Regions from separate parts of the Acidovorax sp. FW305-C-20-28 genome, predicted to be linked through region 2. Evidence: predicted binding sites of a transcription regulator. Region 2 holds the regulator's gene; each other region holds the start of a gene.
What was found. Region 2 encodes sigma-54, which starts transcription at its own class of promoters, with help from an activator protein. Its sites were predicted from a motif close to TGGCANGNAANCTGCTTT; they were not measured.

Region 1: a site for sigma-54 is predicted at 4,143-4,160, ahead of AC3WOH_RS33280 (ANTAR domain-containing response regulator). Genes of this name have one in related genera too.
Region 3: a site for sigma-54 is predicted at 3,256-3,273, ahead of AC3WOH_RS18250 (TorF family putative porin). Genes of this name have one in related genera too.

The regions. Positions count from the first base shown of each region.
Region 1 covers NZ_JBYSYM010000055.1:6,412-13,427, forward strand. Annotated here, with positions in the region: gene AC3WOH_RS33265 (ABC transporter ATP-binding protein) at 31-858, opposite strand; gene ntrB (nitrate ABC transporter permease) at 855-1,787, opposite strand; gene AC3WOH_RS33275 (CmpA/NrtA family ABC transporter substrate-binding protein) at 1,841-3,085, opposite strand; gene AC3WOH_RS33280 (ANTAR domain-containing response regulator) at 3,507-4,133, opposite strand; gene AC3WOH_RS33285 (branched-chain amino acid ABC transporter substrate-binding protein) at 4,340-5,500, shown strand; gene cysC (adenylyl-sulfate kinase) at 5,619-6,164, shown strand; gene AC3WOH_RS33295 (hypothetical protein) at 6,407-7,016, shown strand, end outside.
Region 2 covers NZ_JBYSYM010000004.1:28,853-35,868, reverse strand. Annotated here, with positions in the region: gene AC3WOH_RS06630 (glutaredoxin domain-containing protein) at 1-396, shown strand, start outside; gene AC3WOH_RS06625 (hypothetical protein) at 406-954, shown strand; gene AC3WOH_RS06620 (VOC family protein) at 957-1,334, shown strand; gene AC3WOH_RS06615 (RNA polymerase factor sigma-54) at 1,335-2,936, opposite strand; gene lptB (LPS export ABC transporter ATP-binding protein) at 3,000-3,767, opposite strand; gene lptA (lipopolysaccharide transport periplasmic protein LptA) at 3,779-4,426, opposite strand; gene AC3WOH_RS06600 (thiol:disulfide interchange protein DsbA/DsbL) at 4,537-5,193, opposite strand; gene AC3WOH_RS06595 (SPOR domain-containing protein) at 5,279-5,929, opposite strand; gene argS (arginine--tRNA ligase) at 5,942-7,016, opposite strand, start outside.
Region 3 covers NZ_JBYSYM010000015.1:117,530-124,545, reverse strand. Annotated here, with positions in the region: gene ctlX (citrulline utilization hydrolase CtlX) at 1-633, opposite strand, end outside; gene AC3WOH_RS18265 (Lrp/AsnC family transcriptional regulator) at 753-1,184, shown strand; gene AC3WOH_RS18260 (tripartite tricarboxylate transporter substrate binding protein) at 1,287-2,255, shown strand; gene AC3WOH_RS18255 (magnesium and cobalt transport protein CorA) at 2,256-3,233, opposite strand; gene AC3WOH_RS18250 (TorF family putative porin) at 3,418-4,125, shown strand; gene AC3WOH_RS18245 (Lcl C-terminal domain-containing protein) at 4,130-4,606, opposite strand; gene AC3WOH_RS18240 (HAD-IIB family hydrolase) at 4,627-5,436, opposite strand; gene AC3WOH_RS18235 (peptide chain release factor 3) at 5,445-7,016, opposite strand, start outside.

The DNA of each region.
Region 1 (7,016 bases), on a different contig from region 2:
GCTTGCGGCCGCGCCTCGCGGCGCGGGGTGTCAGGCTGCCTTCTCGACGTGCCCCTGGCGCGTGTAGAGAAAATCGATCACCGCCTTGCGGTAGTGCACGTACTGCGGGTCTTCGGCCAGCTCCACGCGCTTGCGCGGGCGCGGCAGGTCGACCTGCAGCACCTCGCCGATGGTGGCGGCAGGGCCGTTGGTCATCATCACGATCTTGTCGGACAGCAGCACGGCCTCGTCCACGTCGTGCGTCACCATGACCACGGTGCTCTGTGTGCGCGCCACGATCTCCAGCAGCTCGTCCTGCAGCTTGGCGCGCGTGAGGGCGTCCAGGGCGCCGAAGGGCTCGTCCATCAGCAGCACCTGGGGCTCCATCGACAGGGCGCGGGCGATGCCCACGCGCTGCTTCATGCCGCCCGAGATCTCGCCGGGGCGTTTCTGGCCTGCATGCGTCAGGCCCACCAGGGCCAGCGCGGCATCGGTGCGGGCCTTGAGCTGGGCCTTGTTCTCGCGGCCGCCGAACACCCGCTCCACGGCCAGGTAGATGTTGTCGAAGCAGGTCAGCCAGGGCAGCAGCGAGTGGTTCTGGAACACCACGGCGCGCTCGGGGCCGGGGCCCTTGATCTCCTTGTTGGCGCACAGCAGGGCGCCGGCCGTGGGCGTGGTCAGGCCGGCGATCAGGTTCAGGAGCGTCGACTTGCCGCAGCCCGAGTGGCCGATCAGGGCCACGAACTCGCCCTTGGCGATGGTCAGGTGGATGTCCCTGAGCGCCGGGAACAGGCCCTTGGCGGTCTTGAAGGTCTGCTCGACCCCGTGAACCTCGATGAACTTCGTGGAATGGGATGCGTGTGCTGCGGTGGTGTTCATGCCTTCACCTCTTCGAATGTGAATGCGGTGGCCAGCTTGATGAGCGCAAACTCCAGCGCCAGCCCCACGATGCCGATCACGAAGATCGCGATGATGATGTTCTTGACGTTCAGGTTGTTCCATTCGTCCCAGACCCAGAAGCCGATGCCCACGCCGCCGGTCAGCATCTCGGCGGCCACGATCACCAGCCAGGCCGTGCCCACGGCCAGGCGCACGCCGGTCAGCATGTAGGGCAGCACGGCGGGGAACAGGATCTTGGTGGCGATCTTCCACTCCGACAGGTTGAGCACGCGGGCCACGTTCATGTAGTCCTGCGGCACGCGCTGCACACCGACGGCGGTGTTGATGACCATGGGCCAGATGGAGCAGATGAAGATGGTCCAGATGGCCGCCGGGTTGGCGCCCTTGAACACCAGCAGGCCGATGGGCAGCCAGGCCAGCGGCGAGACCGGGCGCAGCAGGCTGATCAGCGGGTTGAACATGCACGACAGGAAGGAAAAGCGCCCGATCACGAAGCCGGCGGGAATGCCCACCAGCGCCGCCAGCCCGAAGCCCACGGCCACGCGTTCCAGTGACATCAGCACGTTCCAGCCCACGCCCTGGTCATTGGGGCCGTTGCGGTAGAACGGGTTGCTGAAGATCTCCACGGCCTGCGTCCAGGTTTCACGCGGGCTGGGGATGTTGCCGCCGGTGGTGGTGGAGACCACGGCCCACAGGCCGATGAGCAGGCCCAGGCCGCACAGCGGCGGCAGCACGGCCATCCAGAAGCTGCGCGAGAGCGCGGCCCAGTCGCGCGGGGAGCGGGTTGCGGGTGCGCTGGCGGGGGCTGGCTTGCGGGCCTCGGCCTGCACGGCCGTGCTGCGGGCAGGCGCTGCCGCGGCATCGGCCGGCAGTGCGGCGGGAGGGGAGTGGAAAACGGCACTGACCATGGTGGATCTCCTGTGCGGGTGGGAACGTGGGGCGATCGGGTGGCGGTGGATGCTCAGGCCTTGAGCTTGAAGCTGTCGGCGTACTTGGCGGGGTCCTTGCCGTCCCAGACCACGCCGTCCACGAGCTTGTGCGTGCGCATCTCGCTCTTGGGCAGCGGCGTCTTGGAGGCGGTGGCCGCCTGCTTGTAGACATCGGTGCGGTTGATGGCCTTGGCCACGCCGGCATAGTCGGGGTGGTCCTTGAGCAGGCCCCAGCGCTTGTGCTGGGTCAGGAACCACATGCCGTCCGACAGGTAGGGGAAGTTCACCGCGCCGTCGTTGTAGAACTTCATGTGGTTGGGGTCGTCCCAGGTCTTGCCCATGCCGTCCTGGTAGCGGCCCAGGATGCGCTGGTTGATGGCATCCACACCGGTGTTCACGTAGGCCTTGCCGGCAATGGTCTCGGCCATCTTGTTCTTGTTGGCCAGGCCTTCGTCGATCCAGCGGCCGGCCTCCAGGATGGCGGCGGTCACGGCGCGTGCCGTGTTGGGGTATTTCTGCACGAACTCCGAGGTCGTGCCCAGCACCTTCTCGGGGTGGTCTTTCCAGATGTCCTGGGTGGTGGTGGCGGTCACGCCGATGCCGTCCATGATGGCGCGGTGGTTCCAGGGCTCGCCCACGCAGAAGCCGTCCATGTTGCCCACGCGCATGTTGGCTACCATCTGCGGTGGCGGCACGGTGATGACCTTGGCGTCCTTCATCGGGTCGATGCCGTGTGCAGCCAGCCAGTAGTACAGCCACATGGCGTGCGTGCCCGTGGGGAAGGTCTGGGCAAAGGTGTATTCGCGCTTCTCGCTGGCCATCAGCTTGGCCAGGCCGGCGCCATTGACGGCACCCTTGTCGGCCAGCTTCTTAGACAGCGTGATGGCCTGGCCGTTGTGGTTCAGATTCATCAGCACGGCCATGTCCTTCTTGGGGCCGGCAATGCCCAGGTGCACGCCATACACCAGGCCGTAGAGCACGTGGGCGAAGTCCAGTTCGCCGTTGACCAGCTTGTCGCGCACACCGGCCCAACTGGCTTCCTTGGTGGGGATGATGGTCACGCCGTATTTCTTGTCGATGCCCAGCACCGAGGCCATCACCACGCTGGCGCAATCGGTCAGCGGGATGAAGCCGATCTTCACTTCCTTCTTCTCGGGCGCGTCCGAGCCCTGTGCATGCACGAGGGCGCGCAGGGCGGGGCTCACGCCGACGGCACCCACGGTGGCGGCCTGCAGCACGGTGCGGCGGTTGAGACTGGTTTTGAGCAGATCGGTCATGGTTGCTTCCCTGGTGGCTTGAAAAACAAAAAAGGCGTCCCCCCGGCGCCGGGCTGCTGCAACTTCAAAAAGAAAGTCACGCAGTGCCAAGCGCGGGTGGGGACGCCTCTGTCCGGTGGCGAGGGGTACCCGCCCGCCATTGGATGGATACCGCTCATCGAAGACCTTCGTTGGTCTTGTCCCGGTAATGCAAGCGCCGTGCCAGCCTTCTTGCTCGCCATGTTGCTATGTTTTTGATAGCGAAGAAGCCTTGTTTCAAAGGAGTTTCTGGCAGATGCACCATGGGGATGCAGGCGCCATGCACCGGGTTCGACTGCACAGGTGTTGTGCGGTGCACCATCGCGGGCATGCGCAGTGCGGTGGGCGGGCAGGAGTGGTGCGCCGCGCGTTGGCGGCGTCGCGCGCGATGCCCGCGGGGCTGTCAGCCCAGCAGATCGGCCACGTCGAGCATGCGCTGTGCGACGTCGACCAGCTTGAGGCCCTTGTCCATGGCCGTCTTGCGCAGCTTCTCGTACGCGGCCTGCTCGGTCAGGCCCTGGCGCTCCATCAGCAGGCCCTTGGCGCGGTCGATGGTCTTGCGGTCCTTGAGTTCGGTCTTGGCGTCGGCGAGCTCGGCACGCAGTGCCTGCTCGTGCTGGAAGCGCGCCATCGCCACGTCCAGGATGGGGCGGATGCGCTGGGGCGCCAGCCCGGCCACGATGTAGGCCGACACGCCGGCGGCCACCGCTGCTTTCACGTGCGAGGTGTCCTCGTCGTTGGTGAACATGACGATGGGGCGGCGCTCGTTGCGCGTGGCCATCACCACGTGTTCCAGCGCATCGCGGGCCTCGCTCTCGGCGTCCACGATGATGAGGTCGGGCTGCAATTGGGCCAGTCGCTCGCTCAGGAACACATCCGCCGGCAGTGTAGCCACTAGGTTGAAGTTGTTTTCCAGCAGGCCGATGCGCAGCGCCCGCGAGCGCTCTGCCTGCAGCAGGGCGTGCTCGTCATCGGGGTCGGTGACCGCCAGATCGGGGGCGACCACCACTATGCGCAAGGCCTCGTTCATGCCGTCAGCATAGCAAGATTTACGCCACAAATTGGTGCGCCGGGCTGGTGCAGACCGGGGTCTACCCTGGTTTTGGCGGGCCGCTGGCGGCGGGGGCCTGAAACTTGCTAATAGAGTGTGTATTGGGAGGGCATACCCGATAGCGCCTCTTTGCGGCGTCGCATATACATCCGGTCACATTGACACACTGATATGGAGTTTCCTGCATGAACCTGCCCATCGACCGGCGCCGATTCTCGGCCAGCCTGGCCTTCTCCGCCGTGGCCGCCACCGCCTTGCTGGCGGGCTGCGGCAAAGTGCCCGACACCATCAAGATCGGGGTGGCCCAGCCCCTGAGCGGCCCCCTGGCCGCCCTGGGCCAGGATTTGCTCAACGGGGTGAACCTGGCCGTGGCCGAGCTCAACAAGGGCGGCTACACCGTGGACGGCAAGCGCGTGACCCTGGAAGTGGTCTCGGTGGACGACAAGGCCGACGCCGCCACCGGCAAGACCGTGGCCCAGCAGCTGGTGGATGCCGGCGTGGTGGCGGTCATCGGCCACCTGAATTCGGGCGTGAGTATCGAGACCGCTCCCATCTACGCGGCCAAGGACATCCCGCAGATCGCCATCTCCACCAACCCCAAGTTCACGCAGCTGGGCTTTCCCACCACCTTCCGCATGGTGGCCAACGACACCCTGCAGGCGCGGGCCATCGGCTCGTTCGCGGCCACGCAGCTGGGCGCCAGCCGCTATGCCGCGCTCGACGACGGCACCCCCTATGGCAAGGGCCTGGCCGACGGCGCGGCCGAGCAGCTCAAGGCCGAAAAGCGCGAGGTCGTGGTGCGCAAGTCCTTCGACGACAAGACCACGGACTTCGAGGCCCTGGCCGGCGAGCTCAAGGCCGCCCGGGTGGAGGTGATCGTCTCCACGCTCAACGACTTCCAGGCCATCGCCCTGCTGGAGGCCCTGCGCAAGGCGGGCCACACCAAGGTGCGCCTGCTGGGCGGTGACACCATCAAGACCACCGACATGGCCAAGGGCGCGGGCATCGTGGAAGGCATCTACGCCACCTCGCCGGTGCTGGAGGCCAAGGAATTCACCACCGGCAAGCCTTTCCTCGAAAAGTACGTGGCCGAGTTCAAGAAGGCCCCGGCCTATGGCGGCCACTACAGCTACGACAGCACCTACGTGCTGTCCGCCGCGATCCAGAAGGCCAAGTCCGCCGCGCCCAAGGACATCACCAAGGCCATGCACAGCATCAACGGCTATGCCCCGGTGATCGGCACCATGACCTGGGACGACAAGGGTGAGCAGCGCTACGGCGCCGTGGGCGTGTACGAGCTGCGCGGTGGTGGGTGGGAACTGCGCATGCGCTCGGACCGCTGGTAAGAAGGGAGGGCCCGGGGAGGCCGGGGTGCCACTTTCGGTGCCTGGCAGGGCCGTGGCTGGCATACAGTAGGAGCACAAGCACCTTGTTGACTCCCCCCCGCCCACGCAGGAGCCCTGTTTGACCGCCCCTCTCGTCTATTGGATCACCGGCCTGCCGGCCGCAGGCAAGACCACCCTGGCCACCGCGCTGGCCGATGCCCTCCAGCAGGCCGGTGGCCGGGCCTGCGTGCTCGACGGCGATGAGCTGCGCAAGGGCCTGTGCTCGGACCTGGGGCTGTCGGCCGCCGACCGGGCCGAGAACATCCGCCGCGCCGGGGAGGTGGCGCGCCTGATGGCCCACAACGGCCTGACCGTGGTGTGCGCCTTTGTCTCCCCCTTCGAGGCAGACCGCCAGCGCGTGCGTGCCCTGTTTGCGCCCGGCGAATTCCATGAGATCCACCTGAGCACGCCCGTGGAAGAATGCGCCCGCCGCGACCCCAAGGGCCTGTACGCGCGTGCCAGGGCCGGGCTGATCACCGGCCTGACCGGCTTGGATGGGGCCTACGAGGTGCCAGGCGCACCCGAATCGCGCTTCGACACCCAGACCACGCCCCTCTCGTCCATGGTGCAGCAGCTGCTGGCGGCGCGCAGGGCGCAGCAGGCTGGCCTGCGCTCACAGGTGTAACGCTCGGATCTTTACCGGAACTTCCCGGAGGATCGTCCCTCAGAGTCTCGCCCCGTGTGCCTGGCGCTGCGGGGCGCGCCTGCACCTGTCGGCTCCACCCGCATGGCGGAGCTTGTAAAAAAGTTATTTTTTATAATCGAATGGTGAAGTGCCCTTGCGAACGCCGCGAGCCTGGTTCTCGTGGCGTTCAGGGGGCGCTTCTTTTTTGGGCTGTCCGTCGTCTGTTCCTGGAGTGGTTTTCAATGCGGTTTCTGCTTGTTCTGTGCCTTTCTGTGCTGGCCCCGTGGGCCCACGCCGCCAATTTCGTCTCGCTGCACCAGTCGGCGCTCAAGATCGCGCTGCCACCGGCCGCCGGCACCTACAACTACACCTTCGACAGCAAGATCGGTTTCAAGCAGCAGTACGCGCCCGAGGGGGTCACAGGCTGCGCCATCGGCTATGCCACGGGCGGCTGCGCCTTCCCTGGCGGTGGATCGCTGGCGCTGCCCGAGTTCACCAACTACCAGCTGCAGTACAAGGAATTCAAGGTCTTCATCCCTGCAGGCACCCGCTCGTTCATGTTCTCGGGCTATGCGCCCCAGCGCACCGAAGCGGCCTTTGCACTGCGCTACGGCGCGGCACCGGTGCGCGAAGCGGCCCTGAGCGCCGCGGAGTACGCCAACGTGCAGGCCACCGAGCACATCGACACCACGTTCGCGCGCCTGGTCAACGAGCCGGGTGACGACCACCTGGTGGTGCATGACGGCGGTGGCACGGTGCGCTTCGTCGGCGGGCAGCTCGATGCGAACAAGGGCAGCACGAGCCAGGGCAACTGGCTCTACATCCGCCAGATCAACGGCAGTCCGCTGTACG
Region 2 (7,016 bases):
AATGGCAAGGTGGTCTACAGCGACCAGCCGCCCGCGTCCGGTGCGGGGCACAAGACCATGAAGCTCGAAGCCCCGCCCATCAGCGTGGTGCCGGGCAACCCGCTGCCGCCGGCCGCGCCCGGCCAGGCCTCCGCAGGGGCCCCGGCTGCCGCGGCCCAGCCACGGGGCGAGGTCACTCTCTACATGGCCACCTGGTGCGGCTACTGCAAGGCGGCCAAGGCCTACCTGGGCGGCAAGGGCATCGCCTACCGCGAATTCGATGTGGACACCCCGACCGGCAAGGCCGCCTTCGCGCAGATCGGTGCGCGCGGCGTGCCGGTGCTGCTCACCAATGGCCAGCGGGTGAACGGTTTCAGCACCCAGTCCTACGACGCCGTCTTTGCCAAACGCCAATAAACACACCCCATGTTCCGTACCACCCTTGTTTCCATGGCCTTTGCGCTGTGCCTGCCCGTGCTTGCCGAAGAACTGCGCGTGCCCCTGCCCGGCCGCGACGACCTGGTGATGGACCTGCCGGCACCCTGGCGCGCCCAGGTGCGCCGCCCGCATGCGGAGTTGCCGCCCTCGGTGGCCATCAGCGGCCCGGACGCCAAGGTGCTGCAGATGCTCATCACGCCCATCTGGCCCGTGGGCAGTGCGCCCAAGGCTCCCACGGCCGAGGAGTTGCGGGCCCTGGTGCAGGCGGGCGCTGCCCGGGCCAAACCCAAGGCCGTCGAAAGCGATCTGCCCCTCCAGGACCTGGGCGCCCCGGGCAAGACGGGCTACTACTTCTCGGCCACCGACCGCGCGCCCGAACCCGATGGCTACAAGCACCTGACCCAGGGGGTGCTGGGCATGAACGAGCTGCGCGTGACCTTCACGGTGCTGGTCAACGGCGCACCGCAGGAGCCCACGGCCCAGGCTCTGGAATTGCTGCGCTCGCTGCGGCGTGCGCCGGCGACGAAGGCGCCCTGACCATGGCTCTGCCTGCCGTCCTCGGCACCGTGATGGTCTATGCACGCGACATGCAGCGCAGCGCCGCCTTCTACCGCGCGCACTTCGGGTTCGAGACCACGGGCGAGGTGGTGGTGGAGGGCTTGATCGAGCTGCACGCCCCCGGTGGCGGGGCTGGCATCCTCATCCACCAGGCGGCCAAAAGCGTGAAGCTCGGGCAGGCAGGGGTCAAGCTGTGCTTCCATGTGCCGGAAGTGGAGGCCTTCAAGGCCCAGGCGCTGGCGCAGGGGCTGGAGTTCGGACCCACGCACCAGGCCAAGGGCTATGCCTTCGCCAATGCCAAGGACCCGGACGGCAATGCCGTCAGCATCTCCAGCCGCGCCTTCCGCAACCTGCCCTGATCAGAGCGCTTTGCGCAGGTTGGCGGGTGCGATCTTGAGCGCTTCGCGGTACTTGGCCACGGTGCGGCGTGCGCATTCGATACCCTGCTCCTTGAGCATCTCGGCGATCTGGCTGTCCGACAGCGGCTTGGCCGGGCTTTCGGCCGCGACGAACTGCTTGATGAGCGCACGCACGGCCGTGCTCGATGCATTGCCGCCCGTCTCCGTACCCAGGCCCGAGCCGAAGAAGTACTTGAGCTCGTAGGTGCCGATGGGCGTGGCCATGTACTTGGCCGTGGTCACCCGGCTGATGGTGGACTCGTGCAGGCCCAGCTCGTCGGCAATGTCGCGCAGCACCAGCGGGCGCATGGCCAGCTCGCCATGGGTGAAGAAGCTCTTTTGCCGCTCCACGATGGCGCGCGAGACGCGCAGGATGGTGTCAAAGCGCTGCTGGATGTTCTTGATGAACCAGCGCGCCTCCTGCAGCCGCTGCTGCATGGCCTGGTGGCCCTCGCCGCCCTTGTGGCCGCGCAGGGCGCCGGCGTAGATGTCGTGCACGCGCAGGCGCGGCATCACGTCGGGGTTCAGCGCCACGATGAAATTGTGCTGGCCGTCGCGGCCGTTGGCGCGCCCGGCCTTGCGCACGATGACGTCGGGCACGATGATGTTGCGCTCCACATCGACGAACTTGCGGCCCGGGCGCGGCTCCAGCCGGGCGATCAGGGCCATGGCGGCGCGTGTGCGCTCCTCGCCGTCGCCGCACAGCTGGGTCAGGCGGCGGATGTCGCGGCGTGCCAGCATCTCCAGCGGCTGCTGGCACACGCGCAGCGCGGTCTGCACGGTGTCGGGGTCGGCATCGCTGTCCTCGTCGGCCGCCAGGGCCGAGAGCTGCAGCGTGAGGCATTCGCCCAGGTTGCGGGCGCCCACGCCCACGGGCTCCAAGCTCTGCAGCAGGCGCAGGGCCACGGTGAAGCGGTGCACCAGTTCCTCGATCTGCTCCAGATCGTCGGGGCCGGCCAGGGCGATGGCCAGCTCTTCCAGGGGCTCTTCGAGGTAGCCATCGTCGTTGAGCGATTCGATCAGGAAGCGCAGTGCGGCGCTGTCCACCTCGGACAGGCGCAGCGACAGGGCCTGGCGGTGCAGAAAGGCGGTCAGCGATTCGTGCGAGCGGGCCAGCTCGGTGGCATCGGCCTCGTCGCCTTCGCCATCGTTGCGGTTGCGGGCCGGCGCATCGCCGCCCCACTCGGCATCGTTGGGGGACACATCCACTGTGCCATCCCCGCTCCAGTCGGGCTCGTCGCTGGCGCTGCTGCCCAGTTCCCCATCGCCCTGGGGCGTGTCGGCCACGGACTCGCTCGGCGTGCTGCTGCCCGGGGCGTTGGAGTAGACCGCATCGTCGGAGCTGTACTCATCGGGCTGGGCCGGCGCATCGGCCGTGTCCACGCCGAACTCCTCGCGCGGCGCCTCGTCGGCATTGCGTTCGAGGAACGGATTTTCGTCGAGCATCTGCTCGACCTCCTGGCCCAGCTCCAGCGTGGACAGCTGCAGCAGCCGGATCGATTGCTGCAGCTGCGGCGTGAGCGCCAGGTGCTGCGATACGCGCAGCGACAGGCCGGGCTTCATCGCGCGTCCTTCCGGGACTGCAGCGAAGGCGGGTGGGCAAAGGGCGTCCGTTCCATCGTGGGGCTACATGCGGAAGTGTTCACCCAGGTAGACCCGGCGCACTTCGGCGTTGTCGACGATCTCGGACGGGGTTCCCTGGGCCAGCACGTGGCCGTCGCTGATGATGAAGGCGTGGTCGCAGATGCCCAGCGTCTCACGCACGTTGTGGTCGGTGATGAGCACGCCGATGCCGCGTGCCTTCAGGAAGCCGATGATGCGCTGGATCTCGATCACCGCGATGGGGTCGATGCCGGCAAACGGCTCGTCCAGCAGGATGAAGCGCGGCTGCGTGGCCAGCGCACGGGCGATCTCCACGCGGCGGCGCTCGCCGCCCGACAGGGCCAGTGCGGGCGAGGCACGCAGGTGCTCCACGCGCAGCTCGGTCAGCAGGGCCGTGAGGCGCTCCTCGATCACGGCACGCGCCAGGGGCTGGCCGTCCTCGCCGCGCTGCAGCTCGAGCACGGCGCGCACGTTTTCCTCGACCGTGAGCTTGCGAAAGATCGAGGCTTCCTGCGGCAGGTAGGACAGGCCCAGGCGCGAGCGCCGGTGGATGGGCATGTGGGCCACCGAATGGCCGTCGATGCGGATATCGCCGGCATCGCTGCGCACCAGGCCCACGATCATGTAGAACGAGGTGGTCTTGCCCGCGCCGTTGGGGCCGAGCAGCCCGACGACCTCGCCCTTTTGCACGACCAGCGAAACGTCCTTGACGACCTTGCGGCTGCCATAGGATTTTTCGAGGTGGTGCACCTCCAGCCGGCTTTCCGCCGGGGACGCGGCGACGGTGTTCACGGCAGCCTCGCTCACTTGGCGCCGCCGAGGGTGCTGCTGGGGCGCAGGGTGGTGCCGGAGGCCGGTGCGGCCGGTGCCGCGGCACCGGCCGGGGTTTCCTTGGGCGACAGGATGGCGCGCACGCGGCCACCGGGTGCGGGCGCGTCGCCCGCGGCATTGGTGCTGCTGCGTGGCTTGGCATCCACGGTGAACACGTCGGTCAGGTTGTTGTAGACGATGACCTGGCCGGTGATCTCATCGGTCAGCGTGGATTCGCGGAAGCGCCGCAGTTCCGCACGGGTGATGAACTTCACATTGTCGGCGCGGCCGTCGTATTCGATGACCTCGCTCTCGCCTTCGATGAACTCGTCGGGCGCGCCTGGCAGGGTGTCGCGCTTCTGGCGGAAGAAGGCGCGCTTGCCCGGCTCGGCGGTGACCACGCCGAACTGGTAGCCGTCCGCGTCCTGGCGCACGTCGAGCCGCGCACCGCGCAACACGATGGTGCCCTTGGTCATGACCACCCGGCCAGTGAACACGCTGGTCTGCTTGAGCTCATCGTGGCGCAGTGCGTCGGCCTCGATGTTCATGGGCTTGTTGCGGTCGGCCTTTTCGGCATGGGCCGCGGTCTGGACGACAGCCAGGGCCGCGAGGAGGAGGGTCGGGAGGATGCGGTAGTTCATAGGGCACGAATCTTGCAGATCATTGTAGCCACCCGTGGCGACACCCCATGAAAAAAGCCCGCATGTGCGGGCTTGGGTCGGCAGCAGGAGGTCGTCCCGCCAGGCCAGGGTCAGGCCTTGCGCGCCACACCCGCCAGTTGATCCACCACCTGCAGCACCACGGACATGCTGCCCGCCATCGTGCCGTCGGTGTAGTAGCGGCCGGCCACACCCATCGAGGGCACGCCTTCCACGCCGTAGGCGTCCTGCAGCTGCGAAGCACGGCGCACCTGGTTGGAGACCGTGAACGAGCTGTAGATTTCCTTGAACTTGGCCACGTCCACGCCCTGCGTGGCGATCCAGGCCATGATCTCCTCGTCCTTGGCGAGCTTGACCTTCTCGACGTGGATGGCGCGGAAGACCCGGGCATGCAGTTCGCCGACCTTGCCCATGCCTTCGAGCGTGTAGTACAGCTTTTGCAGCGGCACAAAGCTGGCATTGAAGGCCACGGGCACGCGGCGGATGGAAAGCTCCTTGGGAGCGGCCTTGATCCAGGCTTCCAGCGTGGGCTCGAAGGCGTTGCAGTGCGGGCAGGCGTACCAGAAGAATTCGATCACATCGACCTTGCCGGCCGGTGCATCGGGTGTGAGCGGCTTGTCGAGCTTGCGGTAGTCCTTGCCCTCCTTGAACTGGCGCGCCTGCGCAAGTGCGGGGGTGGCCACGGGCAGGGCCAGGGCGGATGCAGCCACTGCGGAAGCGGCAGACAGGGAAAACTCGCGGCGTTTCATGAAAAAGACACTCCTTGGTCTGGTGTTGGGGGTGTGAGCCACGCCCCTGGAAAAAGTTCAGGCGGGCAGCGGCCCGCCTGCACCGTCAGCGCTGCACCCGCACCAGGGCGGATTCCACGCCAGTGGTGTCCAGCTTGTCCTTGAGCTGGGCGGCGTCGTCACGCTTGGTGAAGGGCCCCACGCGCACACGGAACACCGTGCGGCCGTTCTGCTCACGCTCGCTCACGCGGGCCTCCCAGCCCAGCATGGCCAGCTTGGCACGCTGCGCGTCGGCATCGGCCTGGGTGCGGAAAGCCCCCGCCTGCACGAAGTAGTCGAAGGGGTCGGCGCTGTTGCCCGGCGCCGCAGCGGCCTTGGCGGCTGCCAGGTCGCCCAGCGGGTCGGCGCTGCCGGGCTTGGCGGCTGCAGCCGGCTTGGCCGAAGAGGCCGCGGCGGCCACGGCAGGCGCCGAGGCGGTGGGCGCGGGCGCCGGGGCCACGCCCGCCGTGGCGGGGGCAGACGCGGCAGCCGCAGGCGGCCGGGCCGGGTTCTTGCCGTACAGCGGCGAGTTCGGGTCCCAGTTCTTGTTCTTCTGCGCTTCGGCGGCGTCCTGTTCGGTGCCGCGCGCGCCGCCCTTGTTCAGGAAGGGCACGGGTACCTTGGTCACGTACACGGCCACCGCCAGCGCGGCCCCCAGGCCGAAGATCACGCCCACGATAAAGCCGATGATGGTTCCGCCCAGTTGCTTTTTCTTCATGGTAGTGGTTGCTTACATTCTGGCCGGAGCCGATACGCCCAGCACAGCCAGGCCATTGTGCAGTACCTGCGCGGTCGCGGCGACGAGCGCCAGGCGCGCGCGCTTGACCGCCTCGTCGTCCACCAGGATGCGCTCGGCGTCGTAGTAGCTGTGGTAGCTGGCCGCCAGGTCGCGCAGGTAGAAGGTCACGTCGTGCGGCGCCTCGCCCTCGGCGGCGGCGGTCAGCATCTCGGGGTACTTGGCCAGCTGCAGCATCAACGCCTGGGCCTGTTGGCCTTCCAGGGCGGACAGGTCCACGCCCTGGAGCGAGGCCACGTCGCCGCCGCCCTGCTCGGCCCAGCTGCGCAGCACCGAGCAGATGCGCGCATGCGCGTATTGCACGTAGTACACCGGGTTGTCGTTGTTCTGCGCCACGGCCAGATCCACGTCGAAGGTGTACTCGGTGTCGGGCTTGCGGCTGAGCAGGAAGAAACGCACGGCGTCCTTGCTGGTCCACTCGATCAGGTCGCGCAGGGTCACGTAGCTGCCCGCGCGCTTGCTGATCTTGACCTCTTCGCCGCCCTTGACCACGCGCACCATGGTGTGCAGCACATAGTCGGGGTAGCCCTGCGGGATGCCCACCTCGGCCGCCTGCAGGCCGGCACGCACGCGCGCGATGGTGCCGTGGTGGTCCGTGCCCTGGATGTTCACCACCTTGGTGTAGCCGCGCTCCCACTTGGCGATATGGTAGGCCACGTCGGGCACGAAGTAGGTGAACGTGCCATCCTTCTTGCGCATGACACGGTCCTTGTCGTCACCGTAGTCCGTGCTCTTGAGCCACAGGGCGCCGTCCTGCTCGTAGGTCTTGCCGTTGGCCACGAGCTTGCCCACCGTGGCCTCGACGCGGCCGCTGGTGTACAGGCTCGATTCGAGGTAGTACTCGTCGAACTTCAGGTTGAAGGCCTGCAGGTCCTTGTCCTGCTCGTTGCGCAGGTAGGCCACGGCGAACTGGCGGATCGACTCCACATCGTCCACGTCGCCGCTCGCGGTGTATTCGCGGTCATCGGCCTTGACGGTCTTCTTCGCGAGGAAATCGTTGGCGATGTCC
Region 3 (7,016 bases), on a different contig from region 2:
GACCAGGTGAAAACCACCCAGCGCGAAATCGGTGCCCACGCACAGCATCACATTGGTGTGGTAGCAGGGCATGCCCTGGGCATCGGCCGTGGCAAAGGCCATGGGCTCGTAGTTGAAGTGGGTGCAAAAGCGCTCCAGCGCCACCGGGTCGGCGCGGTTCGACTGCGCCGTGTAGGCCACGCGCGCGATGTGGTCGAGCACCATGGCCCCCGTGCCTTCGAGGAACATGCCATCGGCTTCCAGGCCCGAGTAGTCGATGACGTCCTGCACGCGGTACTCGGCCTTGAGCATCTCGATCACGTCGGCGCGGCGCTCGCGCCGGCGGCTCTCGGCAAACATCGGATAGATCGCCACATGGCCGCCCGCATGGGTCGAGAACCAGTTGTTGGGGAACACGGCGTCCGGCGTGTCGCGCTCGCCCCGGTCCTCGAACAGGTGCACGCGCACGCCCGCGGCCTGCAGCCGGGCGGCTGCGGCCGTCACTTCGGCATGGGCGAGCCGGGCGATGGCCTCGGGCGCCTGGGCGGTTCGTGACTGGAAGGCGTTGTCGGCTGCCGTGTCGGGGTTGGGGTGGAAGCGGTGCGGGCGCACCATGACGACGGCGGCAGGGGCTTGGGCAGAAGGCTGGGGCATGGAGTGGGCAGGGATGAAGACGGTCCCTGCAATTCTCGAAAAGGGCCGCGCTACAGAAAAGCCATCTACCTGATCAAAATGTGTGGAAAATTGGCGATCTGATTGATGAACGAATCACTATGGGCAATATCGACGACACCGACCGCCAGATCATCGGCATCCTGCGCACCGATGCGCGCACCCCCGTGGCTGTGCTGGCGCAGAAGCTGCGTGTCTCGCGCGGCACGGTGCAGAACCGCCTGCGCAAGATGGAGGAGAGCGGTGTCATCACCGGCTACACCCTGCGCCTGCGCCCCGACTCCGAGCCCCAGCGCATCCGTGCATGGATGAGCATTGCCGTGGAGGGCAATGCCGCGCCCGAAGTCATCCGCGCGCTGCGCGGCGAGCCGGCCGTGGACACCCTGCACAGCACCAACGGCCGCTGGGACATCGTGGCCGAGGTGCGGGCCGAAAGCCTGGAGGCCTTCGACCGGGCGCTCGGCCGCATCCGCCTCACGCCGGGCATCGCCAACACCGAGACCAGCATCCTTTTGTCCACCTACAAGGCCTGATGGGCAGGCGCCTGCGTGACACTGGCTAGGGAGTTTCCTGCATGCCCCTCGCTGCAGGACTGCAGTCCAATGCAAGGATCTATGTCTTCCAAGGATTCCACCATGCAACGCCGCCGTCAGATCATCCAGTGGGGTGCCGCTGCCGCGGTGGCTCCGGCCACCCTGCTGGCCCAGGCCCAGGCCTTTCCGGCCAAGCCGATCAAGCTCGTGATCGCCTTCCCTGCGGGCGGCCCCACCGACATCACCATGCGCTCGCTGGCCGACAACGCCGGCAAGATCCTCGGCCAGCCCGTGATCGTGGAGAACAAGCCTGGCGCCGGCGGCACGCTGCCTGCGCAGCAGCTGCAGGGCTCCGCGCCCGATGGCTACACCATTGCGCAGATTCCGCTCGGCGTGTTCCGCCTGCCCTACACCACCAAGATCAGCTGGGACCCGGTCAAGGACATCGCCTACGTGCTCAACGTGACCGGCTACGCCTTCGGCCTGGTGGTGCCCGCTGACTCGCCGCTCAAGACCTGGACGCACTTCGTGGCCTGGGCCAAGGCCAACCCGGGCAAGCTCAGCTACGGCTCCACGGGCACCATGACCAGCCCGCACCTGACCATGGAACTCATCGCCCAGCAACTGGGGCTGGAGCTGCTGCACGTGCCCTACAAGGGCAGTGCCGACCTGATGCAGTCCATCCTGGGCGGGCAGATCATGGCGGCGGCCGACTCCACCGGTTTCGCGCCGCAGGTCGAGGCCGGCAAGCTGCGCGTGCTCAACACCTGGGGGGCCGAGCGCCTGGCCAAGTTCCCCGATGCGCCCACGCTCAAGGAGCTGGGCCTCAACCTGGTGCAGAACTCGCCCTTCGGCATCGGTGCGCCCAAGGGCACGCCCGACGCGGTGGTCAAGCGCCTGCACGATGCCTTCAAGAAGGCCATGGAGCAAGAGAGCTACAAGACCGCCCTGGCGCGCTACGACATGGTGCCCATGTACATGAGCACCTCGGCCTACCAGAAGTTCGCGCAGGACACGTTTGCGCGCGAGAAGGCGCTGGTCGAAAAACTGGGCCTGGCCAAGCCGTCTTGATCAGAGCCAACCCGCCTTGCGGAAGCGGTAGTACAGGTAGCCGCAGGCGCTGGCGATGACCGCCAGCGCAGCGGCGTAGCCATAGCGCCATTTCAGCTCCGGCATGTGCTCGAAGTTCATGCCCCAGATGCCCGCGAAGGCCGTGCACACCGCGAACAGGCTGGCCCAGGCGGCCAGGCGTTTCACGACCTCACCGTCCTCGATGGTCACCATGGACAGGTTCACGTGGATGGCCGTGCCGATGGAATCGCGGATGGATTCGATGGAGGCGTTGATGCGCCCCAGGTGGTCCACCACATCGCGGAAGTATTCCTGCGAAGGGGTGCACAGTTGCGGCACGCGCCCGCCATGCAGCTTGCCCGCGCCTTCGAGCAGGGGTGCCACCCCGTGCTTGAGCAGCGTCAGGCGCTGCTTGAGCGCATACAGCCGCTGCACGCTGCCCCGCGCCTTGCCCTTTGCCGAGAAGATCTGCTGCTCGATGGTGTCGAGCTCGACTTCGAGCGCATCGATGACCGGGAAGTAGCGGTCCACCACCGCATCCATGAGCGCATACAGCACGAAGCCCGGCCCCGTGGCCAGCAGCTCGGGCTCGCGTTCGCAGCGCTCGCGCACATCGGTGAAGCCCTGTTCGCTGCGGTTGCGCACCGAAACCACGTAGTTGCGGCCCACGAAGACATTGAGCTCGCCGATGCGTGCCGGTGTGGCGTTCAGGCCCTCGGTCTCCAACAGGTGCAGCACCACGAAGAGCGAGTCGCCGTACTCCTCCACCTTGGGCCGCTGGTGGCCGTGCTGGGCGTCCTCGATGGCCAGCGGGTGCAGGTGGAAGGCCTGCTGCAATTCGGTCAGTTCCTGCTCGGTGGCGTCGTGCAGCGCCACCCAGACAAAGCAGTTGGGCAGGTGGATGTGGTCGCCGATCTCGCCGATGGGGATGTCGGCAAGCTTGGTTCCGTTTTCATAGACAACGCAGTTGATCAGCATGTCGGCTCCGGGCACATGGGGGTGGCAATGATCTTGCCATTGCCCCGCCTGGCCGTGCACGCACGCGGGCCGCCAGGCGGCATCTCTGGCAAAAGCTTTACGCCGGGCACCGAAGTTTTTATGCGGCCTTTATGGCTGACTGCCTACGCTCGATCCCCTGTCCATCTGCGTTTGATTGCAACCCATGAAATTTCCCCGTGCCCCTTTCGCCATGGCCCTGCTGACCGCTTTCCCCCTGCTGGCCAGTGCCCAGCTGACGGGCAACGTCAGCCTGACCACCAACTACAAGTTCCGCGGCCAGGACCAGGATGCGTCCAAGGTCAAGGCCGTCAAGCCCGCCATCCAGGGCGGCTTCGACTACGCCTTCGGCGAGTCCGGTTTCTATGTAGGCAACTGGAACTCCAGCGTCGACTGGCTGCCTCGCAACTCCATCGAGTCCGACATCTACGGCGGCTACAAGTTCAAGGCCGGCTCGGTCGATCTGGACGTGGGCCTCTTGACCTACATCTACCCCGGCAACAGCAACGGCAACACCACCGAAGTCTATGGCGCCGCCACCTTCGGCCCCGTGACCGCCAAGTACTCGCACACTCTGTCCAAGGACTACTTCGCCTACGCCGGTCCCGGCTTCAAGGGCCGCAACACCGGCTACCTGAACCTGGCCTTCGCGCAGGAAGTGGCGCCCAAGATCACCGTCAAGGCATCGGTGGGCTACACGCGCTTCGGTGGCGACATCGTGGCCCCCAACTACATCGACTACAGCGTGGGCGGTGCCTATGACTTCGGCTCGGGCCTGTCGCTGGGCGCGGCCGTGGTGGGCGCCAACAAGAAGGACTACTTCGGCCCTGTCAACCAATCGCGCGTGATCGTCATGCTGACCAAAGCCCTGTAGCTGCTCAACGCCGCACCAGGCGCGCCGGCAGGTGGTTGAGCCGCAACGCCATGTTGGCGCGCCCTTCGCCGAAGTGCACCAGCCAGGCATGCGTGATGCGGCTGTTGGCCTGGCTGGCGCTCCAGAACCAGGTGGGCGGCGTGTCGGGGAAGGCCTCTGTGTCGATGGCAGGGTCGCGGCGCGCCTCGTCCACCAGCGTGTGCAACTCGCCCACCGTGGGCAGGCGCCAGCCGGCCTGCTGTGCGGCATGGTCGGCCGCCTCGATCTGGGTGAAGGTCTGGGGCTCGCCCGTGCAGCCCAGGCCGCTCCATGCCATGCCCTCGGCGCAGCGGCGCCAGGTCAGGCCGGTGCTGCGGTCATGCACTTCCTGGCCGCCAGCGCGCACGGAAAACCGGCTGGGTGTGTACTGGGCCGTCCACAGGTAGCCACCCAGGGCGCACAGGCCCAGGGCCAGCCAGGCGATGGCAGAGCGCCGGGCCATGTGCGCCGGGCCTGGTGCCGTCAGGCGGCGGTCGCCACGCCCGCCAGGATGCGCTGCGCCACCTGGGCGAAGCCGGCACCGCGCTCGCCTTCGGTCACATAGCGCGGCAGGTGCGCCAGTTGCGGCACGAAGCGCGCGATGTTGGCCACGCCCACGCTGTGCGCGAAGTGCTGGAACATGAGCTGGTCGTTGGTCGAATCGCCCACATAGACCCATTGGCCGATCTCGGCATCGAGGTCGCGGCCGAACAGTGTGCGCACGACCCAGCGCGCGCCTTCGAGCTTGTTGTGCGCGCCGAACCAGCCATTGATGTGGATGCTGCTCACCGTGGCGTTCATGCCGGCCGCGCGCATGCGCTGCACGGCGGCGTCGATGGCCTCTTGCGGCAACTGGGTGAACTCGCTGTGGTCGATGGCGATGTCGGTCTCGCGCCCCGGCGAGTCGGTGGCGCGGTGTGCGCCCGGCACTTCACGCTCCACCTGCGCCAGCACCTGCTGCATGCGCGCGTAGTTGGCCGTGCGCGTGGGCTCGTCCTGCTGGTAGGTCTTGGCCAGCGCCGCGCCCGCCGGGCCGGCCACGCGGCGCAGCGCCACGGCGCCGTTCTCGGCCACGATGGCGTCCACGGGCCAGCTCAGCGCAAAGGGCTCGCTCCAGCCCACGGGGCGGCCGGTGATGGGAATGACGTGCAGGCCGGCGGCGCGCAGCGCGCCCAGCGCCTGCAGCGCATCGGGCGTGATGGCGCCGTCGGTGGTCAGGGTGTCGTCGATGTCGGTGAAGACACCGACCAGCGGCCGGTGGGCCGCAGGGGCCCATGCACTCAGGGGTTGCATCGGTAGGCTCAGCTCGCGCTGCCCAGGCTCAGCCCGGCGTGCTCGCGCAGCGGGTGGAAATGGATCTTGGGAAAACGCTCCTGCGCCAGGCGCACGTCGTAGGGCGAGGTGCACAGGTAGGCCAGCGTGTCGGCCGCATCGTGCGCCAGGCGCAGCGGGTAGGCGTCGGTGAAGGCGCGCAGGTCGGCCGCATTGTCGGCCGTGATCCAGCGCGCGCCGGTGTACTGGCAGCCTTCCAGGCGCACGTCGGCGTCGTACTCGGCCTTCAGGCGGTGCTGCACCACTTCGAATTGCAGCTGGCCCACGGCGCCCAGCAGCATGTTGCCGCCGGCATCGGGCTTGAAGACCTGGATCGCGCCTTCCTCGCCCAACTGGGCCAGGCCCTGCTGCAGCTGCTTGGTGCGCAGCGGGTTCTTGAGCACCACGGTCATGAACATCTCGGGGGCGAAGAACGGCAGGCCGGTGAACTGCAGGTTGGCGCCATCGGTGATGGTGTCGCCGAGCTGCACGCCGCCGTGCGTGGTGAAGCCGATGATGTCGCCCGCATAGGCCTCTTCGACCGCCTCGCGGCGCTGCGACATGAAGGTCACGACCGAGGTGGGGCGCAGTTCCTTGGCGCTGCGCTGCACCTTGAGCTTCATGCCCGGCGTGTACTTGCCCGAGGCCACGCGCACGAAGGCGATGCGGTCGCGGTGGTTGGCATCCATGTTGGCCTGCACCTTGAACACCACGCCGGCAAAGCCTTCGTCCTCGGGCTGGATGGTCTTGACCACGGGCTGCTTGTTGACCTGCAGCGTGCTCACGCGCGGGCCGGGGGGCGGGGCCATGTCGACCAGGGCGTCGAGCACTTCCATCACCCCGAAGTTGTTCACCCCGGAGCCGAAGAACACGGGCGTCAGCTTGCCGGCCAGGAAGGCCTCGTGGTCCCACTCGGGCGAGGCGCCCACGGCCAGCTCCATGCTTTCGAGTGCCGCGTCGAATTCAGCGCCGAAGCGCGCGCGCAGCGTGGCTTCGTCGGACAGGGGAATGGATTCGAAATCCTGCGGGCGGCGTTCGCTGCCGGACTCGAACACCGTCATGGTCCTGGTGCGCAGGTTGATGATGCCGCCGAAGGCCTTGCCCTGGCCCACGGGCCAGGTCATGGGGCAGCAGGGCATGCCCAGCTCGCGCTCGACCTCGTCCATGATGTCCAGCGGGTCGCGCACTTCGCGGTCCATCTTGTTCACGAAGGTGATGATGGGCGTGTCGCGCTGGCGGCAGACCTCGATCAGGCGGCGCGTCTGCGCTTCCACGCCGTTGGCGGCGTCGATCACCATCAGCGCCGAGTCGACGGCGGTGAGCACGCGGTAGGTGTCTTCCGAGAAGTCCTTGTGGCCGGGCGTGTCGAGCAGGTTGATCACATGCTCGCGGTACAGCATCTGCATGACCGACGAGGCCACCGAGATGCCGCGCTGCTTTTCGATCTCCATCCAGTCCGAGGTGGCGTGGCGGCTGGCCTTGCGGCCCTTGACCGCGCCCGCGATCTGGATCGCGCCCGAGAACAGCAGCAGCTTTTCGGTCAGCGTCGTCTTGCCCGCGTC